DNA from 3 places in the Pseudoalteromonas sp. NEC-BIFX-2020_015 genome. Region 2 is predicted to be linked to each of the others. Evidence: predicted binding sites of a transcription regulator. Region 2 holds the regulator's gene; each other region holds the start of a gene.
What was found. Region 2 encodes FliA, which starts transcription of late flagellar genes. Its sites were predicted from a motif close to CTAAAGNTNNNNNNNNNNNNGCCGATA; they were not measured.

Region 1 (6,850 bases), on a different contig from region 2:
CTAATGAGAAACTACCGCAAAATGCTTCTACAGCGGCGATAAAACGAGAAAATCCGGTTGGCGTAATATCGCCGTAGCCTAACGTCGTAAATGTAACAACACTAAAATAAAAACTATTGAGTAATGCTGATAAATTATCATTGAAAGAAGCGGATAAATTTAGTTGGAGCGTTTCTCCGGCATATACAACGCCAAAGATAAAGTAGCAAAATGCACAAAAAATGATTAAGCCTAAGCTAAACCTAATGACGTTTTCAGGTTTTTCGCCATACCCACACAATAAGTTGATAGCACTGGATGCTAATTGTTTTTTAGAGCCTTTGGGGTATTGCGCATGGCGCATTCTTAATTCTTTATAGGTAAAGTTACCAGCGAGCTCGAAAAGACCTTGTTGTTCCGATGCTTTACGTAGGTTTCTAAATATTTCTTCAGATTGCTCAAATAGGTCTAGCGCAGTGTTGCGATCTGATTGTTTAAGGGCTGTTTTAGCTTGGCTCTCTTGTAATAATTCAACACCTAAATCAATTTTATCAATGCGCGTATTGTCTAGCTTAATTCCTAATAAATTAGTATGTTGCAAGTTACAGTAGTGCAGGTTAGCCTCACGTAAATTTGCTTTCATTAATGAGCTGTGTGCGATTGTATTATTAAATAGGTGAGCACCACTTAAATTTGCTCGATAAAAATTACTGTAAGATAAATCAAATCCTTCCTCATCATCATGCTTTATTAGGCTTAAGCCTGTTAAGTTTGCACGCTGTAACTGAAGACCTTGCAATAAACCTCCTTTTTTAGCATAACGTTCTAATTTGTGACTCAGCTCAAGGCCCGATTTATCAAACTTATTATCATGCCAAAAACAAAAACCTGAGCCCATATCTATTTCTTGGCATTGATGCCCATCGGGGGAGGTATACTTACAACAAGGCTTATCAGGCATAATCGGATGCTGCTTTTTAAATTATTCTTAATTATAGGTTAGCAGTTTTTTTGCAAGGTAATATAATAACTCGAAAATTATTCCATATTGCTCACCGTAGCACTAAGAGTTAAATTTGTTTGAATACACACTAAAGCGCAGTCGCCGTCGTAAAACCGTGGCAATTAAAGTTCATCAGCAGGCTGTGACAGTTTATGCACCTATAGGTGTTGCTAAAAAAGAGCTTGAGAGTTGGTTGTTGAGTAAAACAGATTGGATCAATGTGCAAATTACCAAGCAAAGCCAGCAATTAGACACAAGGCAATACCCATTAAAAAATAATCGGGTGGTTGTTTTTGATGATGTTGTACAATTAACTTTTGCTGTAAGTAATCGCAGCCATTGGTTGTTAGTGAAAAATCAGCCTGTGACCACTTTGCAACTCAGTATTTCTGGTCGAGTTAAGCATCAACAATTAATGTATCAAACATTATTAGAAACCTTTTTACACGAACAGTTAGAAAGTTACATTGAAATGCGGGTTAATGATTACTGTTTGAAAATGGCAGAAGCGCTGCCTAGCAGCATTCGGATCCAAACTTATAAACGACGTTGGGGTAGTTGTAATCGACGCAGGGAACTTACCTTTAATTTATTGTTAGTCAGTGCACCACAGTACATTATTGATTATGTAATTGTGCATGAGCTTGCACACTTGAAGTACTTAAATCACAGTGCGCCATTTTGGCTACGCGTTAGTGAATTTTACCCGGACTATAAGCAAGCAACAAAGTGGTTAAAACAACACGGTGCAAGTTTACAATGGGTATTTGAATAATAAGGAATAAAATTAGAAAAATTAAGTCTAGAACTAGCAAAGCTAGAAAGAAAAGTGGTGGAGGGAGCTGGATTCGAACCAGCGAAGGCTGAGCCGTCAGATTTACAGTCTGATCCCTTTGGCCGCTCGGGAACCCCTCCACACTAATTTTGTCGCATTTGGCCCCACTTAACTTAGCGGTAAGAAAAGTGGTGGAGGGAGCTGGATTCGAACCAGCGAAGGCTGAGCCGTCAGATTTACAGTCTGATCCCTTTGGCCGCTCGGGAACCCCTCCAATGCAACGGCGCTGATAATAGCAAAATCAGCATTTAAGTAAAGAAAAAAGCTAAAGAAAAATGAAATAAAGCCGATAAATATCTATTACCTACTTTAATCGGCTAAAGTCTATGCAAATCGATGATTTGTTAATCACAGAGAGTCAACTTAACAATCGTCTTGCCATAAGTGTGAGTGAATCACGTCGTGGCGAGTTTGCTTTGTTATTGGCAATGCTTTCTCATGATGCGTTAGATTTTAGTCAGTTTCATCTTCCTAAAACGCCCATAGATGCGAATGTTGTTGTTGAAGATGAAGATCAATTGCGTAAAAAATTAGGAGCAGGGCCAAAACAAGTACTTGCACCAACAGAGTTTGATATGTTGATTGGCCAACATAATGCGCAACGCCTTAATGATGGTGGGATGAGTGACCTTCGATTACGTGCATGTCTAGCGCCAGAACCGTTAGCTATTCGTGATGATAAAATTCATATCCCACTAAATATTATTGATAACTGTGAATTAGTCACCCGTAAACGCCACCAACATAAAGAAACTCAGCTCGATAACCCACAAATGGATGCGGCAGCTTTTTACGACAGCCTTAATAATGAAGCACTTCATCAGCCGTTGCACTTATCTCAAGCTTGACATTAATGTGTCATATTTTGACACTAGACTAATTAATTTACTTTAGTGTAAAAAAAGCATCCAAAAATTAAATGCAATTGCTATAATGACCTCAAATGGTGTTTCATAAATACCATTATCATTTAATAAAGGTAATTAGGAACGTAATGAAGAAAACATTCACGCTGAATCACGAGAAAATCAAATATCCACGTATGGTTGATGCTGCAAAGCATGAAGTAAAAAAATATTTGAAAAGAGAGCGTAACAAAACCTTACCATTTGATGCTGACTACTGGGCATTTGATTGTAAGTTTGGTAATACAGCAGACGATGCACAAGTAGTCCATGTTGCTGAGATAAATAATTCTATCAGTGAAATTGAAAAGCAAGGCTTAACGTCCTTCTACGTTGAAATCATCGCACGCGCTGCACAGCGTCAAGAGCCTGTTGATGAGGAAGAAGAAGACGAATCTGAAGCATAATTGCATCTTTTCGCTAAAAGAATGGGCTTAACTGCCCATTTTTTGTGCCTTTAATTAATCCAACTTTAAGGTATACTCAAAAAAACTCTTAATAAGGATTTTGCGTGTTTAACCGATCACTACGTATTTTATTTTTTAGCTTATTCTCACTGTCTGTTCATGCAACAAACACATGCTTGCAAGATGAAACTAGCTTAACGAAAAACACTTTAACTGAGCAAGACTGGCGTTACGCCACCGATCCGCATGGAAGTAAAGCACTAACAAAAGCGAGTTTGCTGTCAGAGGGGGTAATTTGGGTTAATTTCTCGCGAGTGCCTCGCTTGGATGTCAAAAATAACTCGTGGGTGGAGCTGATTTATGATCTACCAAAAGGTGACTTAAATGGCGCTGAGACAATACAGCTTACCTATCAAAGCAGTCGTGATTTAGTAGTAAAATTATCTCAAAAAGAATATGGTGGGAAGGGAGATAAAAGTTATGCGCACTATCAACATATTTTGCCTAAAGCCAAAAAGTGGATAAGCGCATGTATTAATGTTGCTGATTTTAATCGACCTAGCTGGACGCCAACGAATTCAAAGGATTTAGGTATTATTAAAGCGCATGTAAGTGCGGTTTATTTAGTGCCTGATTTAAAAGATGATGAAGGTGGTAGCGCGGTCATTCAAGTAAAGTCTATTACATTATTACCATTAAAATAATGGCATACCAATTAAATAAAATACTGTATTTTAGCAAGCTAAACTCCCGTACATTATAAAGCTGGTATGTCACTTTACGAGTTAAGCGTCAGCTTTTTTTACTCGGATTTTACTTTTATCTACAGTGCTTTGATTTAATGCTTTAATTGCTACAGAAGCTTCAGCATCATTAGGCATTTCAACAAAGGCAAAGCCTTTTGATTGGCCTGTTTCTTTATCAAGTACTAAATTACAATCGGCTACTTTACCGTGCTCAGTAAAAAGAGTGCGAATTTCATGCTCAGTAATAGTGCGAGATAAGTTTCTAACTAATAGTTTCATTATATGAACCATGGTTTAAAAATAACTAATGTGATTGTCTCAAGGAAAAGCAGTTTGACCTAATGATTAATTACAAACAGCAAAAATAGTTTTAAGCTGATAGCCAAAGAAAAAAGAACAATTGAGAGTGGCGAAATGAAAGCAGTGACGAATAGCGTAATTAAAACAGCAATAATTGTTTTAGGTGGGCCAAATAATAATGACGGCAGTTTATCATTGATAGCAAAAAGCCGTTGTGAGCAGGCTTATCAAACTTATTTAAAAATGCCCGCTAAGATTTTGTGTACAGGTGGATTTGGAGCGCATTTTAATACCACTAAGCATGCTCATGGTGAATATACTGAACGTTATTTAATTGAACTTGGCATACCTGAATCTGCTTTTTTACCGGTGGCGCTAAGCCGCTTTACCTTTGAGGATGCATTACTCACTAAGCCACTACTCGCAGCGGAAAATATAACTGCGGCCACTTTGGTCAGCTCAGAGTTCCATATTGCACGAGTTCACTATGTATTTAGTCATGTGCAACCTAATCTAGAGCTAACTTTAGTCAGTGCTAAAACGCCATTATCAGAGATTAAATTAGCGCAATTATATGCCCACGAGCGTGCAGTCATGCCTAGAGAAGTAAAAAATGTGCAGCAGTTTATTGCATTACAGTCACAAAAAAGCCGTTAGTTGCTTAACTCATTACTAACGGCTTTTTCAATTGTGTAGAAATGATTATTTCACTTCTTTACCTGCAGCTTGCTGATCAGCGTGATAACTTGAACGAACAAATGGGCCAGAGGCTGCGTGAGTAAAACCAATTTCATCGGCGTACACTTTAAGTGCATCAAACTCTGCTGGTGGTACGTAACGTTTTACTGGTAAATGGTGCTTTGAAGGCTGTAAATATTGACCGACAGTTAGCATATCTACGTTGTGAGCACGTAAATCGCGAAGCACTTCCTCGATTTCGCTAATTTCTTCGCCAAGACCTACCATTAAACCAGATTTAGTTTTAACTTCTGGGTGTGCTTCTTTAAAACGACGCAATAATTCTAATGACCATTTGTAATCAGCACCAGGGCGCGCAAGTTTATACAAACGCGGCGCAGTTTCTAAGTTGTGGTTAAACACATCCGGTGGTGTTTCGATTAGAATTTCAAGCGCGCGGTCCATACGACCACGAAAATCAGGCACTAAAATTTCGATAGTGATAGTCGGGTTGTATTTACGAATTTCACGAATACAATCAGCAAAATGTTGCGCGCCACCATCACGTAAATCATCACGGTCAACTGAGGTGATTACCACATAGCTTAGCTTCATATCTCTGATTGTCAGCGCTAATTTTTCAGGTTCTGCGGCGTCTGGTGTTAATGGACGGCCGTGTGCAACGTCACAAAATGGGCAACGACGTGTACAGATAGCACCTAAGATCATAAAGGTTGCTGTACCGTGGTTAAAGCACTCTGATAAGTTTGGGCATGATGCTTCTTCACAGACTGAGTGAAGACCGTGTTTGCGCATTGCCTGTTTAATGCCATCGATCCGTTCAGTTGATTTAGGCAAACGAATTTTTAGCCACTCGGGCTTACGTAGCATTTCATTTTTTTCAGTCGGTAATACTTTTACTGGGATCAACGCCATTTTTTCAGCGTCGCGCAGTTTTACCCCTGGTTCCATCTTGACTGGCTTATTCATTCGTTTTCAAACCCTTCAGTAAACTTAACTTCTGTTGCATTAAGCTTTTTTATCATGTGTTTAACGAGTCCATTACCTGCTTGTTGAAGGTTTAGTGGGCCGTTTAAATCGGTTGTTTGCACCATATTCATACCCGCATAACCACAAGGGTTTATACGTAAAAATGGGCTCATGTCCATACTTACGTTTAGTGCAAGGCCATGAAAAGAGCAACCGCGACGAACGCGAAGCCCTAGTGAAGCAATTTTACTATCGTTCACATACACACCTGGTGCATCCGCTTTAGCATAAGCACTAATGCCGTAGTCATTGAGTGTATCTATAATACACTCTTCAAGCCATGTCACCAGTTCACGCACGCCTATTTTTAAGCGGCGTAAGTTAAATAGTACATACATCATTTGTTGACCTGGTCCGTGGTAAGTCACTTGACCACCACGATCAACTTTGATCACTTCAATGTCGCCAGGGGCAAGTACATGCTCGTCTTTACCTGCTTGGCCTTGCGTGAATACGGGATCATGTTCAACAAGCCAAATTTCATCAGCAACTGCATCATCACGCGTATCGGTAAACGCTTGCATTTTCTGCCATATCGGCATGTAGCGAGCTCGACCAAGTTGGCGTACTATTAACGTGTTTTCGTTCACAATAAATCTCTATTATGGCTTAAAGCATATGACGCACGTCATCAATATTACTGATCACGTTATAGATTTCTTCAATATGAGCGCCACTGGTAACCGTTACTACTAAGCTAACTGACTCGTAATTACCTTTACTGCTCGGTTTTACTTTTGGCGCGTAATCGCCAGGTGCAATTGGTTGTAACTTAGTTAGAATTTGATCAGTTAAGTTTACGTTCGCTAAACCCATTACTCTAAACGTAAATGGGCAAGGGTACTCTAAATATTCATCAAATTTAGTATCTTTTACAGGTGTAGCCACGACGTTGACTCCTCATACTTAATGTGTGTTTAGTACTTTAAATAACTAAACAATAATCA
Region 2 (6,850 bases):
ATTTGTTGGAATGATCCAACATGACTTAAGTTTTAGTAATGCAATGGAAGTATACACTTTGCTTACTATTGGTGACGGCCTAGTTGCTCAATTACCTTCATTACTCCTTTCAATTGGTACGGCCATTGTAGTAACCCGTCAAAATGAATCGCTCAATATGGGTGATCAATTTAAGAAACAACTTGGCAATGAAAAGTCACTATTTATCGCCTCAGGCATTTTGATTGTAATGGGCTTAGTGCCAGGCATGCCACACTTTGCATTTTTAAGCCTTGGTGCACTACTGGGGTATTTAGCATATTACACTCAACAAAGTAAGATCAAAGCCGCAGCGGAAAAAGAAGCTGAAACAGCGAACGGTGGTGCATCAGGAACAGGTGTTGCAAATAAAAAAGAGCAAAAAGAACTTAGCTGGGATGATGTTCAGCAAGTCGATGTTATTGGTTTGGAAGTGGGCTATCGTTTAATTCCGCTCGTTGATCAATCACAAGGTGGTGAGCTACTAAATCGAATTAAAGGTGTACGTAAAAAGCTTTCTCAAGAGTTAGGGTTTTTGGTACCGCCAGTACACATTCGCGATAACTTAGAATTAGATCCAAACGCATACAGAATTACTCTGATGGGTGTTTCAAGTGGTGAGGGGGAGCTTAAACATGGTGACGAGTTAGCGATTAACCCGGGACAAGTGTTTGGAGCGATTAAAGGGATTGCGACGAAAGACCCTGCTTTTGGTTTAGATGCAGTTTGGATTAAACCCGATCAAAAAGATGAAGCGCAATCATTAGGTTACACCGTTGTAGATGCTGCCACTGTCGTCGCGACCCATATTAGTCAACTACTTACAAATAGTGCAGCTTTACTACTTGGCCATGAAGAAGTACAAAATTTACTTGATATGCTAGCTAAGAGTCACCCTCGTTTAGTTGAAGGTTTAGTCCCAGATGTATTACCGTTGACAACAATCGTTAAAGTTTTACAAAATTTATTAAATGAAGGTGTCGCAATACGCGATATGCGTTCAATAGTACAAACCCTAGTAGAGTATGGCCCACGTAGCCAAGACCCTGATGTATTAACGGCTGCAGTGCGAATTTCACTGCGTAGATTAATTGTTCAGGACGCTGTTGGTATGTCATCAGAAATCCCTGTCATAACCTTGGCGCCTGAGTTGGAACAGATGTTGCATCAGTCACTACAGAATGCAGGCGACGAAGGTGCCGGAATTGAACCAGGACTTGCAGAGCGACTTCAGCAATCATTAAATGAAGCGCATCAAAATCAAGAAATGGCCGGTGAACCTTCGATATTGCTAACGTCAGGAATGTTACGCACGGTGTTATCTCGTTTTGTTAAGTACACCATACCAGGGTTACGGGTGATGTCTTATCAAGAGGTACCAGACGAAAGACAGATCAAGATTGTCAGCTCAGTAGGCCAATAATCGGATTTTAAAGGGGTTGAATTATGAAAATTAAACGTTTTTTTGCTAAAGATATGCGCACGGCACTTAAAGAAGTAAAAGATGAACTAGGTGTTGATGCGGTTATTATGTCAAATAAAAAACTTGCGAACGGTGTTGAAATCGTTGCCGCTGTTGATTATGACAAAGCAGCCCCAAAAGCGCCTGAAGCAAAACCAGCTATTGCGCAGGCACAAACAAATTCAAACTTTGTAAAGCCAGCACCACAGCGCTCTCAGCCTGAACCACAAGCAAAAGTTGCAGATAGCTTGCAAGCATTGTTAGAGCGTCAAACACCACGTCCACGCTCACCTGAACTTGCATCAATGTTTAGTCAATCTGGATTTGATACAGGCAGCCAATACCAAGAACAAAAACACAGTGCTCGTCAACACAGTGAAGTAAAGCCTAAACAAGATTTTTATCATCGAGATACTGCGCCAGTGTCACGCCCACAAACTCAAGCTCATAGCTTAGGTTTTGATGACGACTTAGACCGTGATTTTGATGATCTAGATACCTCAATGCCTACTAAAGAGGTTGCAAAAACAGATGAGATAACAGCAATGCGTGATGAAATGGCCGCAATGCGTCAGTTGTTAGAGCATCAAGTATCAGGTTTAATGCAGCAGGATATGGCTCGTCGTGACCCAACAAGAGCATGCATGATAGATCGCTTGATAGGTATGGGGATTGATAGTGAAGTTGCAGACCAAATGGCATGCTTTATTCCTGACGATGTATCACGTCAACAAGCATGGCAAGCCTTATTGCAAATGATTGAAAATCAGATGCATACAACTAATAATGAAATATTACGTCAAGGTGGTGTATTTGCATTAGTAGGTCCAACAGGGGTTGGGAAGACGACGACAGTTGCAAAACTTGCTGCGTTGGGTGCACAAAAGTACGGCGCTGATAAAGTGGCACTGATCACAACTGATACATACCGTATTGGTGCATATGAGCAACTAGCTACATACGGACGTATTATCGGCTGTGGTGTTAAGCAAGTTAAAGATGCTAATGAATTAGCTGAAGTTTTATACCATTTACGAAATAAGCGTCTAGTATTAATAGATACGGCGGGAATGAGTCAGCGTGATTTACGTTTAACAGAGCAATTAAACACCTTAATGCGCAATCAAAGAGTTGATATTCGCAATTACTTGGTGCTTAGTGCAACAGCGCAAATTAACGTTTTACAAGAAACCGTAAGACACTTTAAAAAAGTACAATTAAGTGGCTGTATTTTCACCAAATTAGATGAATCACTAAGTTTAGGTGAGATAATTAGTATAGCGATTCAAAATCGCCTCCCAATAGGGTATCTTACTAATGGTCAGCGAGTCCCTGAGGACATCCGGGTGGCTAATGCAGAGAAATTAGTAAAAAAAGCTGAACAATTGTATTTAAAAAGAACAAAAGCACAACATTCGCGACGTCAAGCAGTAGCGTCAAGCACAGTAGGGATGTATGATTAACACAGTATTAGATCAAGCAAGTGGCCTGCGTAAAATGAGTCAAAACAATAATAACGGCGTTAAGGTTATCGCTGTCACTGGTGGTAAGGGAGGCGTTGGTAAAACAAACGTTTCACTTAATACTGCGATTGCTTTGGGTCAACTCGGAAACAGAGTATTAGTATTGGATGCCGATTTAGGCCTAGCAAACTGTGATGTGATGTTAGGATTACGTGTTGAGCGTAACTTGTCTCACGTATTGTCGGGTGAATGTGAGCTCGATGAAATTTTAGTTGAAGGCCCCGCAGGGATAAAAATAGTCCCCGCTACCTCCGGCTCGCAGAGTATGGTTGAATTATCGCCATCAGAGCATGCCGGTCTTATTCGTGCCTTTAGTGAGCTAAATACCGAATTTGATATATTAATTGTTGATACTGCAGCCGGTATTTCAGATATGGTGCTCAGTTTTTCGCGCGCCGCACAAGATGTGATGGTTGTCGTATGTGACGAGCCCACTTCAATTACTGATGCCTATGCGCTTATTAAAATATTAAGTCGTGAACACGGCGTATACAAGTTCAAAATAGTCGCTAATATGGTACGCAGTATACGTGAAGGTCATGAGTTATTTGCAAAGTTATCTAAAGTCACAGATCGTTTTTTAGATGTGTCGATGGAACTAGTTGCAACTGTGCCTTATGATGAAAATATGCGAAAGTCTACGCGCCGTCAAAAAGTAATCGTAGAGCTGTTTCCTAGCTCACCAGCTGCAATTGCATTTAAAACACTCGCGACAAAAGCAGTAAAATGGCCTATACCTAATCAACCATCTGGCCATTTAGAATTTTTCATAGAAAAATTAGTAAACGGCTAATTATGACGGCATCGGTGAATAAAGCGATGGGATATCAATCTACACAGAACTTAAATGTGATTGTTGAGCGCCATGCTTCATTAGTCAAAAAAGTGGCGTGCCATTTAATTGCTCGTTTACCACCAAGTGTACAGTTGGATGATTTAATTCAATCAGGAATGATTGGTTTAATTGAAGCCTCGAAAAACTTTGACGCCACTAAAGGCGCCAGTTTTGAAACATTTGCAGGTATTCGTATTCGTGGTGCTATGCTTGATGAAATGAGGCGTGGTGATTGGGCTCCAAGATCGGTGCATCGCAATAGTCGTATGGTTGCAGAAGCGATATCAGAGTTAGAAAGTGGACTTAATCGTGAACCAAAAGATATTGAAGTTGCTGAAAAACTTGATATTACGCTAGATGAGTACCATCATATTCTTAATGATGTGAATTCTAGTAAAATACTAGGCATTGAAGACCTTGGTGTTGATGAAGATGTAATTACACCAGTTGGACATGATTTAGCACTAGATAAGCCTTTTAATAATGTTAAAAATGATAAGTTTAATCAATCATTGCTAGAGGCAATAAAGTCTTTACCAGAACGAGATGGTTTAGTGCTATCGCTTTACTACAATGATGAAATGAATTTAAAAGAAATTGGGCACATACTCGATGTAAGTGAATCGCGTGTGAGTCAGATACATGGTCAGGCGATGATTAAGCTTAAAGCAAAAATCAATGACTGGATAAACTAGTAGTAAGTAAATATAGGTTCAGACCTCACCGGAGGATGTTTTGGATAAAAACATGAAAATTCTTGTTGTTGATGACTTTTCGACGATGAGACGTATTATCAAAAATCTGTTAAGGGATTTAGGTTTTACTAATGTGCAAGAAGCTGATGATGGCTCAACAGCTTTGCCGATGCTGCAAAATCAAGAGTTTGATTTTGTTGTGACAGACTGGAATATGCCTGGAATGCAAGGTATTGATTTGCTAAGAGCAATCAGAGCGGATGATACGCTTAAGCATATTCCAGTGTTAATGGTAACCGCAGAAGCTAAAAAAGAACAAATTGTAGCTGCTGCACAAGCCGGCGTTAACGGCTACATCGTTAAACCATTTACTGCAGCAACACTAAAAACCAAATTGGAAAAAGTGTTTGAGCGTTTAGGTTAAATAAAGAGGAGAGGCTTATGTCAGCACCTGCTGCGCCTCAGATCAGTTTAGAGCAAGCCCGTCAGCTTGTGGTTTACTTAGAAAACGGTGAACAAGACAAAGCTGATCAACTAATTCTAGATGCGGCGTCAAAAGAGCAGTCAGAACTTTTTGCAGAGGTTGGTAAGTTAACTCGCCAACTTCATGATGCGCTGAAAAATTTTGAACTCGATACACGTCTAGCTGATTTAACCACCGAAGCCTTACCGGATGCTAAACAGCGGCTCAATTATGTTATGGAAATGACAGAAAGTGCTGCTAATAAAACGATGGATGCGGTAGAGGCTAGTTTACCTATAGCTCAGCAACTAGCAGATGAAATTTCACATATCAAACCCACATGGGATCGTTTGATGAACCGTGAAATTGAATTGGGCGAGTTTAAAACGCTCTGCCATAGCTTAGATAAGTTTATGAATAACTCGCATTCTAAGACTGATGAATTACAAGGTCTAATGACCAATGTATTGATGGCACAAGATTATCAAGATTTAACTGGGCAAGTAATTCGCCGTGTTATTGAACTTGTAAGAGAAGTTGAAGATAGCTTAATCCATTTGCTTACTGCATTTGGTACCCATGATGATGGCGACACTAAAGTACAACAACAAGCCATTGAAACACCGCCTGCTGAAGATACACTTGCAGGTCCTGAAGGGCCAATAATTGATAAAGAATCACGTGATGATGTTGTCTCAGGACAAGATGAAGTTGATGATTTGTTATCAAGCTTGGGTTTCTAAGAGGAGAAGACTGCATGAGCTTTGAAGTCGATGAAGATATTTTACAAGATTTTCTAGTTGAAGCTGGAGAAATTCTTGAGCTTTTATCAGAACAGCTAGTAGAACTTGAAAATAACCCTGATGATACCGAGTTGCTCAATGCAATTTTCCGTGGATTTCATACGGTTAAAGGCGGCGCCGGTTTTTTAAGCATGACTGAGTTAGTTGATGCTTGTCATGGTGCAGAGAATGTTTTTGATTTGTTACGCCAGGGTGTTCGAAAAGTAAATTCTGAGCTGATGGATGTTATCCTACAAGCATTAGATACTATAAATGAGATGTTCGCTACAATTCAAAGTAGAGAAAAGCCGACCCCTGCTGATCCTGAATTATTAGCGATAATGCATAGATTGGGGCAACCGCCCACAGCTGATGAAGAAAGCGCCATCGAAGTTACAGAAGCGCCAGCTGAAGTAAATGATGAGTCAGCTTCAGCTTCAGGTGACGATCCATTTGCATTTGATTTGTTATTTGATGGACAAGTAGATAGCCCGCAAGCCGATACACAAATTGATGATATATCGGAAGATGAATTTGAAAATTTGCTTGATGAACTTCATGGCAAAGGACAAAGTCCGATAATATCAAGTACGACGACTAGTAGTGCTAATAGTAGTGATATAACCGATGACGAGTTTGATAATTTATTGGATGAATTACATGGTGTAGGTAGTTTTGGTGCTGTTAGTAATGATATTCCGGTCAGCAAACCTGAAGCACCAAAAGACCCAATAGCACCGGTAAATAAACCCGTGGTAAGTCAAACCGATGATGAAATCAGTGATGATGAATTTGAAGCATTACTTGATGAATTACATGGTAAAGGCAGTGCTCCAAAAGCGACAGAAGAAGCACCTATTGCAGCGGCTACTCCAAAAGTAGCACCCGCAGCACCTAAAGCTGCTGCTCCTGCTCCTGCGCCAGTTTCTAAGCCAGCACCAGTGAGTCAGCCTGCAAAAGTTGCTGATAAACCAGCTGCGGTAGCTAAAAAACCAGCACCAACGCAAGCAGAAACAACAGTTCGTGTTGATACTAAGCGCCTTGACCAAATAATGAATATGGTCGGTGAATT
Region 3 (6,850 bases), on a different contig from region 2:
AATATTTAAAACCTAAGTTTTATTTAACTCTCTGATAAGTCTGCGCCTCGCTATGCGTTGGCGTTTGCCGTCTCAGTGGGGTCGCATTATAGGGAGATCCAAAAACAGATCAACACTTTTTTTCGATATTTTGACTGTTCGCTCAAAAAGCGTGCTAATCGGCTTGAAATGATAATTCACGCCTACTACAGAGCTGTTTTTTTAAGCTAAATTAGATAATTTCACATAAATACCATTGCTATGTTCATTTATCGCGTTAAGATAGCAAGTTCACAATGTTAAATTAATGTTTATTTCCTGTTTATTGGTAGATCAAAAATGAAATTACCCGATCAAAAATCTCTTATCTCTTCAGTTATCCTTGCTGTTATTGGTTTCGTTATAGTTAATTTTGCGCTTTCAAGCCTACAATTAAGTCCTGCACTGTTATTTGGTGCTGGTTTACTAATTGGTGGTGTTGTTATTGCTGCAATGTCGTCTGACGATTTAGAAGAAGCCGAAGTAAAGACAAAAACACTTTATGTAGGCAATCTTCCTTATCGTGCAAATGAAGGTGTTGTTCGTGCTTTATTTGAAGAGCAAGGTAAAGTGTTTAATGTTCGTTTATTAAAGGATAAAAATACTGGCAAGCGCCGCGGCTTTGGTTTTGTTGAAATGGCAGAGTCAGATGCTGATAATGCAATTGCTAAGTTAAACGATAGCGAGTTCCAACAACGTACGTTGAAAGTTCGTGAAGCAAAACAAAAACAAGATGACGAGCCTAACTCTTTTCGTTCTGAATCGGATCAGTCAGTGTAACTAGCTCCACCGGTTGCTCATCAATGACAATAGAAGCCGTTGCATAATAATGCAGCGGCTTTTTTTTGTGATCAAAAGTAACTTTGCTGTTTAAGGAATAGTTTTTCTCTATAAGCACAGTTTCTACCCGCTTTGCTATCGCCGCTCCCGAATCTAATAATTTAATGCTGCCTTGATAAAATGCATGAATCGCCGACGCTAAAATGGGAAAATGCGTACACCCTAATACCAAAACATCAATACTTTGATTAATTGATAACTCTCTAAGCTCGGCGTTTAACTTGTCTGTGTCGACCACTCCATTTAAGTAGGTATATTCAGCAATAGCGACTAACGCGACACTACTATATAAACTAACAGTGATAGATGAAGCATGGTCTTCGATTAATTGCTGTGTATATGGGCTGCTTATCGTTGCTGGTGTTGCGAGTAGGCCTATGTGATGACTGTTCGTGATACTTGCGGCAGGTTTAATAGCAGGCACTACGCCTACTATAGGAATGTGTGTTAATGATCGAATAGCACTCAATGCTGAAGTGGATGCCGTATTGCATGCTATAACTAACACATCAACGTTAAGTGAGTTCACTTCGATAAAGTGCAGTAAACCTCTGAGGCGTTCAATAATTTTTTGCTGGTTCAATTTACCATAGGGTAAAAATGCATTATCCATAAAATAGCTAATGCGTGCATATGGGAGCTGCTTCTGAATATGCTCAAGAACGGTTGTCCCCCCTATTCCAGAATCAAATACCATTATATGTGCTGACAAACGACTCGCTCCAAACTAAACCTAAGCTGGCCAGTTTGCCATGCACATCTTCTAAAATAAAGCTTAAGCTTCACCCTCTAATGTTGCTGAGCGTAACTTGTTCATTTGTTCAAACATGGCCTTGGTATAATCAACTAGCTTGCCGACTTCTTCCTGATCTTGATTTAACCATTGCAAAATACCTGACAGCTCATTTTGCAATGCAAGATCACCTGCTTTATTGAATGCATCTTTTAAATCACTGTTAAATGGTGTGACCTTCTCGGTAATTGCTTTTTCTGGCGCAGGCTTATTTTCTTCATAGCCTTTTATTGCTGCGAACGTTTTGGTTTGCTTTAAATCCATTGAAAATGCCACCAGCTGTTCATTACCTAGATTTAGCTCTTTAGCTTGCTCAAATGCATCTTCCATGTCACCACCGAAGAATGTTTTACTAACACTCTGTAGGTCTTCCATAAGGGCGTTAATGGCTTCTTTCTCATCTTCATTTAAATCGCCATTGACTGACATGCTAAATGATAGCTCTCGTGATTGCGATGATTCACTCGCATAACCTTCATTTTGACCATTACGCTGGTAACTACTTGCTGATTGCTGTTTGAATGCATCGGCAAAACTAATACTCACTTCATCACCTTCTGCGGTCGTGAAGTTATATTGCGCGTTATTACTTAAACTTAAATATTGCGCCTGCGTAACACTTACTGAATCTGGCTTGGGATTAAATAAGTCATCTTCAAATTCATCGAGGCCATTAAAAATGCCCTCTTTTGACTTTTCTATACCTTCTTCAATTTCATCATTTAAGATGCCGGTATCTTTTAGTTCTTCAAACGCGCCATCGATACCTATTTGCACACCTTTACGTGCGTCATCAAGCATACCTTTTAATTTCTCATTGTCTGCGCCATCGACCTGTGCCTTTTTAACTGCGCCAGTAACAAAGCTAAGCACATTTTTGACAATTTCATCAAAATCAAACAGTGGCTTGTCTTTTTTCTCTTCAGCGATCGGCAAACCTAAGGCTTCAGCCATTTTATCTCCCAATACTTTTGCAGCTAATTCTTTACCACGTTGCTGATAGCTATCTTGGGGGGTTTGTATTGTAGGCTGCTGCAATGCGCCTTTATTGCTGTATTTATTGACATTATTATTTGGAACAAAGCCAAAGTTACCAATTTTCATGATCCGACTCCTATTTCTGCTTACTTCATTATCGGCCTAAAAACGAATAACTAAAGCGATACGTACAAAAAAACAGCATTTACTATTACTCAAAACTAGACAAATACTCTCTGCCCCCTACAATAGCGCCGATAAACAGCATAATGAGATAAGGTATTAGGTAATGGCGGTTATAAAGATAGATACAACTGAATACGATGCACAATTAACAGAAAAAGAGCAACGTATCATTGCGCAATTCCAACGCTTTGGTGTTGAACAACTAGACGTATTTGCCTCTGAACCAATTCATTACCGTCAACGAGCTGAATTTAGAGTTTGGCATGATGGCGACGATCTGTTTCACATCATGTTTGACCAAGCAACAAAAGAAAAAATTAGGGTCGATGAGTTTGACCCTGCTGCGCCATTAATTGGTGAAGTAATGAAAGCGATGATTGATAATCTTAAAGACTGTGAAATCCTGCGCCGCAAACTGTTTCAGATTGACTACTTATCGACTCTCAGTGGTGAAATTTTAGTAAGTTTACTTTACCACAAGCCACTTGATGAAGAGTGGATGGCTGAAATAAAAGCCTTAAAAGAAAAGCTAAGCCATTCATTTAAAATTGACTTTATTGGTCGCGCGCGTAAACAAAAAGAAGTACTAGGCACTGACTATGTAACCGAGCACTTAACGGTTAATGGCCAAGCGCTTATTTATCAGCAGGTAGAAAATAGCTTCACTCAACCCAATGCACAAGTGAACATCAAAATGCTGGAGTGGGCACAAGATTTATGTAAACCTCTTAAGAATGATTTACTTGAGCTTTATTGCGGCAATGGTAATTTTTCAATTGCGCTAGCTGGCTCATTTAACCGTGTATTGGCAACAGAAATATCTAAGTCATCGGTGCATTCGGCGCAATATAATATTGCTAAAAATAATGTAACCAATTTAGATATTATTCGTATGTCGAGTGAAGAGTTTACGCAAGCAATGAACGGCGAGCGTACATTCTCTCGGTTAGAAGGGATTGATTTAACCAGCTACGATTGTCAAACTATTTTAGTAGATCCACCACGCGCAGGCATGGATACATTAACATGTGATTTAGTCGCCAATTACGAGAGCATTATTTATATTTCGTGTAACCCTGAGACACTAGAACGCGATTTAGACCACTTAACCCGTACGCATGACGTTAAACGTTTCGCTATTTTTGATCAGTTCCCATACACCCACCATATTGAGTCGGGCGTGTTTTTACAAAAAAAGGCGCTTTGATAAAATAGCTATACTTCCTGTGCCAGTGCTTTTAACAGCGCTGGTATTTGCATTTCGCTAAATACCTTTATATCATTTTGCTCTAATAATGCCGCAGTTAAACCCATACCTATGATTTTTATACCGCTATGCGTGCCGTCGTAGATATTATTTCGCCCACATGACGGGCTCGACTCTTTTAGTAATGCAAACCGAATGTGGTTTAGCTTACAAAAGCGTAACGCTCTTTGAGCACCAAGCTCAAACTCAGCAGTCATATCTTCACCGCTTTTGGTTATTACTTTTTGTGACTTTAACTCTGCAGGGGCTCGTGGAATTGGTAAGCCACCAGCAACTTCCGGACAAAAAGAAACGATTCTTTTTTGCTGCTGCCAAGTGGCTAATTGGGGGTGTTTTAATGCCTGGCCTTTACCGTCATAACGTACGGGGGCGCCCAACAAACAACTCGATACGAAAATCTTTTCCATCATGCATCTCTATAAACAAAAAAGCCCCGCAACCGGGGCTTTCATCATAATTTTATATTTAGCTATTTAGCAGCTAAATAGTTAATCAGTTTACTAATGTCATCAGGTTCTGTAATACCTGTTTCACGACCTAAGTTAAGCTTATACTTACCATTGACGATAAAGGTTGGTACGCCACGTAGTGCGCCCTTTTCTTTATAGTAATTTTGATCGCGTTTCATCTTCGAGCTCATAGTGCGCACTGAAAAGCTCTTATAAACTTTATCAAACTTGTCGCCATCAACACCTTGGGCAACAAATACATCTTTTATATCTGCTAATTCGTTAAACTTTGCGCGCTTGGCGTGAATATGGTTAAACATAGCGGCAATCAATGCATCCTTTTGTGGTAGCACTTCAGCTGTTGCTAGAGCCTGAGAGATCATTTGCTGATTTTCTGGGTCTCGCACACCGACAAAATCCACATGGCTTTTTTTGAACTCAACGCCTGTATTTAATTTTGGTTTAACTTCAGCCAGTAGCGCTTCATAGTTATTACACGCTGGGCAATAAAATGAAAAGAACTCTTTTACTTCAGGTTTTTTGCTCGCACGCTCAGAGACAATCTCATAATGCACGCCTTCTTCATAAGTCGTTGGCGCCGCATTTGCCGCCAAAGGTAGCAATAAGGCAAGTAATCCTGCTTTAACTAATTTAATCATAATCAATTAACTCCAAAAAATTATTGTTCTAATAAAAATTCTACTAACTCATTAAGCTGCTCTTGGCTCTTAATGGTATTGATATTTATTTTATATTTATCGTTTACGATGAATGTTGGTACGCCGGTCAAAGCGCCCATTTCAGAATATTTATTTTGCTTATCTTGCATAGCACGCTCAGCTGAAATAACTGGCATGCTGGCAATATCGCTATTAAATGTATCATTATCAATACCATTCACTTCAAGTAACTTTTTAACATCTTTAATGTTATCAAGCGGTGCGCGTTGAACATGAATACTGTTGAAGATTTGATCCGCAATTTTCTCACCTTTATTATGCTGTTTAGCAATGATATAAGCGTAGCTTAAGTTACTTTGCACTTGTGGTGTTAAACCACCAAGAAAATTTACATGGCTTTTAATAAACTCAGCACCTTCAGGCAAGCTTTTTTCGATCGCTTTAGCGACGGGCTCAAACTTAAAGCAATGTCCGCAATAGAATGAGAAAAACTCGGTTACTTGGGGCGTTTTGCTTTTTTCAATATTCAATACATCATATTGATCACCCGCTTTAAAGTCTGCGGCCATAGCTGCAAAGGGTAAACATAAAAGTAGAAGACTCAGTTTTAATTTTTTAAGCATTGGACTCTCGATTCACTTTTTTAAAATAATTTATTTATGGCAGTAATTTTAGCGCTGGTTCTTGTAGTGCAGAATACTGCTCTTTTAATGCTAAAATTTGTTGCTCCCAGTATTTGTCATCCGCAAACCACGAAAAGTTCCGTGGAAATGCAGGATCATCCCAGCGTTTAGCTAACCATCCCATGTAATGGATCATACGCATAGCACGTAATGGTTCAATCAATTTAAGCTGAGAGTGGTCAAAATCACAAAACTCTTCATAGGCCGCCACCAAGGTATCTAACTGTAACAGTTGGTTGTTTCGATCGCCACTTAGCATCATCCATAAGTCCTGAATAGCAGGACCTTGGCGACTATCATCTAAATCTACAAACATGAGCGCATCACCCGCCCACAAAATATTACCTGCGTGGCAGTCTCCATGCAGGCGTATTGTGCTGACTTGTTGATAGAGTGATTTGGTCTTATCGATCACCATATCCAAAATGGTATAAAACGCTGTAGTTAGGCTACTTGGCACTAGATTACTGTTTTGAAGCTGAATTTTAGCTGTATCTAAATACTCATCACAGCTAATTGTAGGCCGGTGACTAAATTCACTGACTTTTGCTGATTGATGCATTCGGCCTATCAAACGCCCAAGTACATCAAGCTGATCTAAATTATCAACTTCAAATATACGTCCACCAACACTTGGAAACAGCGTAAACAAGTAGCCGTCATGTTCAAATAAACTCTCACCATTACGACTAATCGGCGCAACAACAGGCACCTCGGCATCAGCTAACTCCGCTGCAAATAAGTGCTCTTCTAGTATTTGTGCCTTGCTCCAGCGCTCAGGTCGGTAAAATTTAACAACATAGCGATTGCCATCTTCAGCTTTAAATTGATAAACACGGTTTTCATAACTATTTAATGCTAATAAGCCAGACTCGGCATAAATGCCGATACTTTCAACGGCATCTAAAATTGAATCTGGGGTTAAGTCTACAAAGCTAAATTTACTCATAATTCTC

Region 1: a site for FliA is predicted at 2,083-2,109, ahead of HH219_RS06370 (VC2046/SO_2500 family protein). Genes of this name have one in related genera too.
Region 3: a site for FliA is predicted at 2,785-2,811, ahead of HH219_RS20240 (DUF5610 domain-containing protein). Genes of this name have one in related genera too.

What each region holds. Positions count from the first base shown of each region.
Region 1 covers NZ_JABCJL010000006.1:102,212-109,061, reverse strand. Annotated here, with positions in the region: gene HH219_RS06390 (pentapeptide repeat-containing protein) at 1-940, opposite strand, end outside; gene HH219_RS06385 (SprT family zinc-dependent metalloprotease) at 1,056-1,757, shown strand; tRNA gene HH219_RS06380 (tRNA-Tyr) at 1,813-1,897, opposite strand; tRNA gene HH219_RS06375 (tRNA-Tyr) at 1,947-2,031, opposite strand; gene HH219_RS06370 (VC2046/SO_2500 family protein) at 2,144-2,665, shown strand; gene HH219_RS06365 (DUF6172 family protein) at 2,812-3,129, shown strand; gene HH219_RS06360 (hypothetical protein) at 3,234-3,833, shown strand; gene HH219_RS06355 (RNA recognition motif containing protein) at 3,915-4,154, opposite strand; gene HH219_RS06350 (YdcF family protein) at 4,290-4,832, shown strand; gene lipA (lipoyl synthase) at 4,878-5,843, opposite strand; gene lipB (lipoyl(octanoyl) transferase LipB) at 5,840-6,493, opposite strand; gene ybeD (DUF493 family protein YbeD) at 6,513-6,791, opposite strand.
Region 2 covers NZ_JABCJL010000008.1:79,560-86,409, forward strand. Annotated here, with positions in the region: gene flhA (flagellar biosynthesis protein FlhA) at 1-1,441, shown strand, start outside; gene flhF (flagellar biosynthesis protein FlhF) at 1,465-2,943, shown strand; gene HH219_RS07980 (MinD/ParA family protein) at 2,936-3,796, shown strand; gene HH219_RS07985 (RNA polymerase sigma factor FliA) at 3,823-4,533, shown strand; gene cheY (chemotaxis response regulator CheY) at 4,574-4,957, shown strand; gene HH219_RS07995 (protein phosphatase CheZ) at 4,975-5,739, shown strand; gene HH219_RS08000 (chemotaxis protein CheA) at 5,754-6,850, shown strand, end outside.
Region 3 covers NZ_JABCJL010000041.1:212-7,061, forward strand. Annotated here, with positions in the region: gene HH219_RS20230 (RNA-binding protein) at 319-798, shown strand; gene murI (glutamate racemase) at 761-1,570, opposite strand; gene HH219_RS20240 (DUF5610 domain-containing protein) at 1,634-2,755, opposite strand; gene trmA (tRNA (uridine(54)-C5)-methyltransferase TrmA) at 2,919-4,022, shown strand; gene HH219_RS20250 (DUF523 domain-containing protein) at 4,031-4,489, opposite strand; gene HH219_RS20255 (thiol:disulfide interchange protein DsbA/DsbL) at 4,552-5,190, opposite strand; gene HH219_RS20260 (thiol:disulfide interchange protein DsbA/DsbL) at 5,211-5,834, opposite strand; gene HH219_RS20265 (serine/threonine protein kinase) at 5,869-6,843, opposite strand.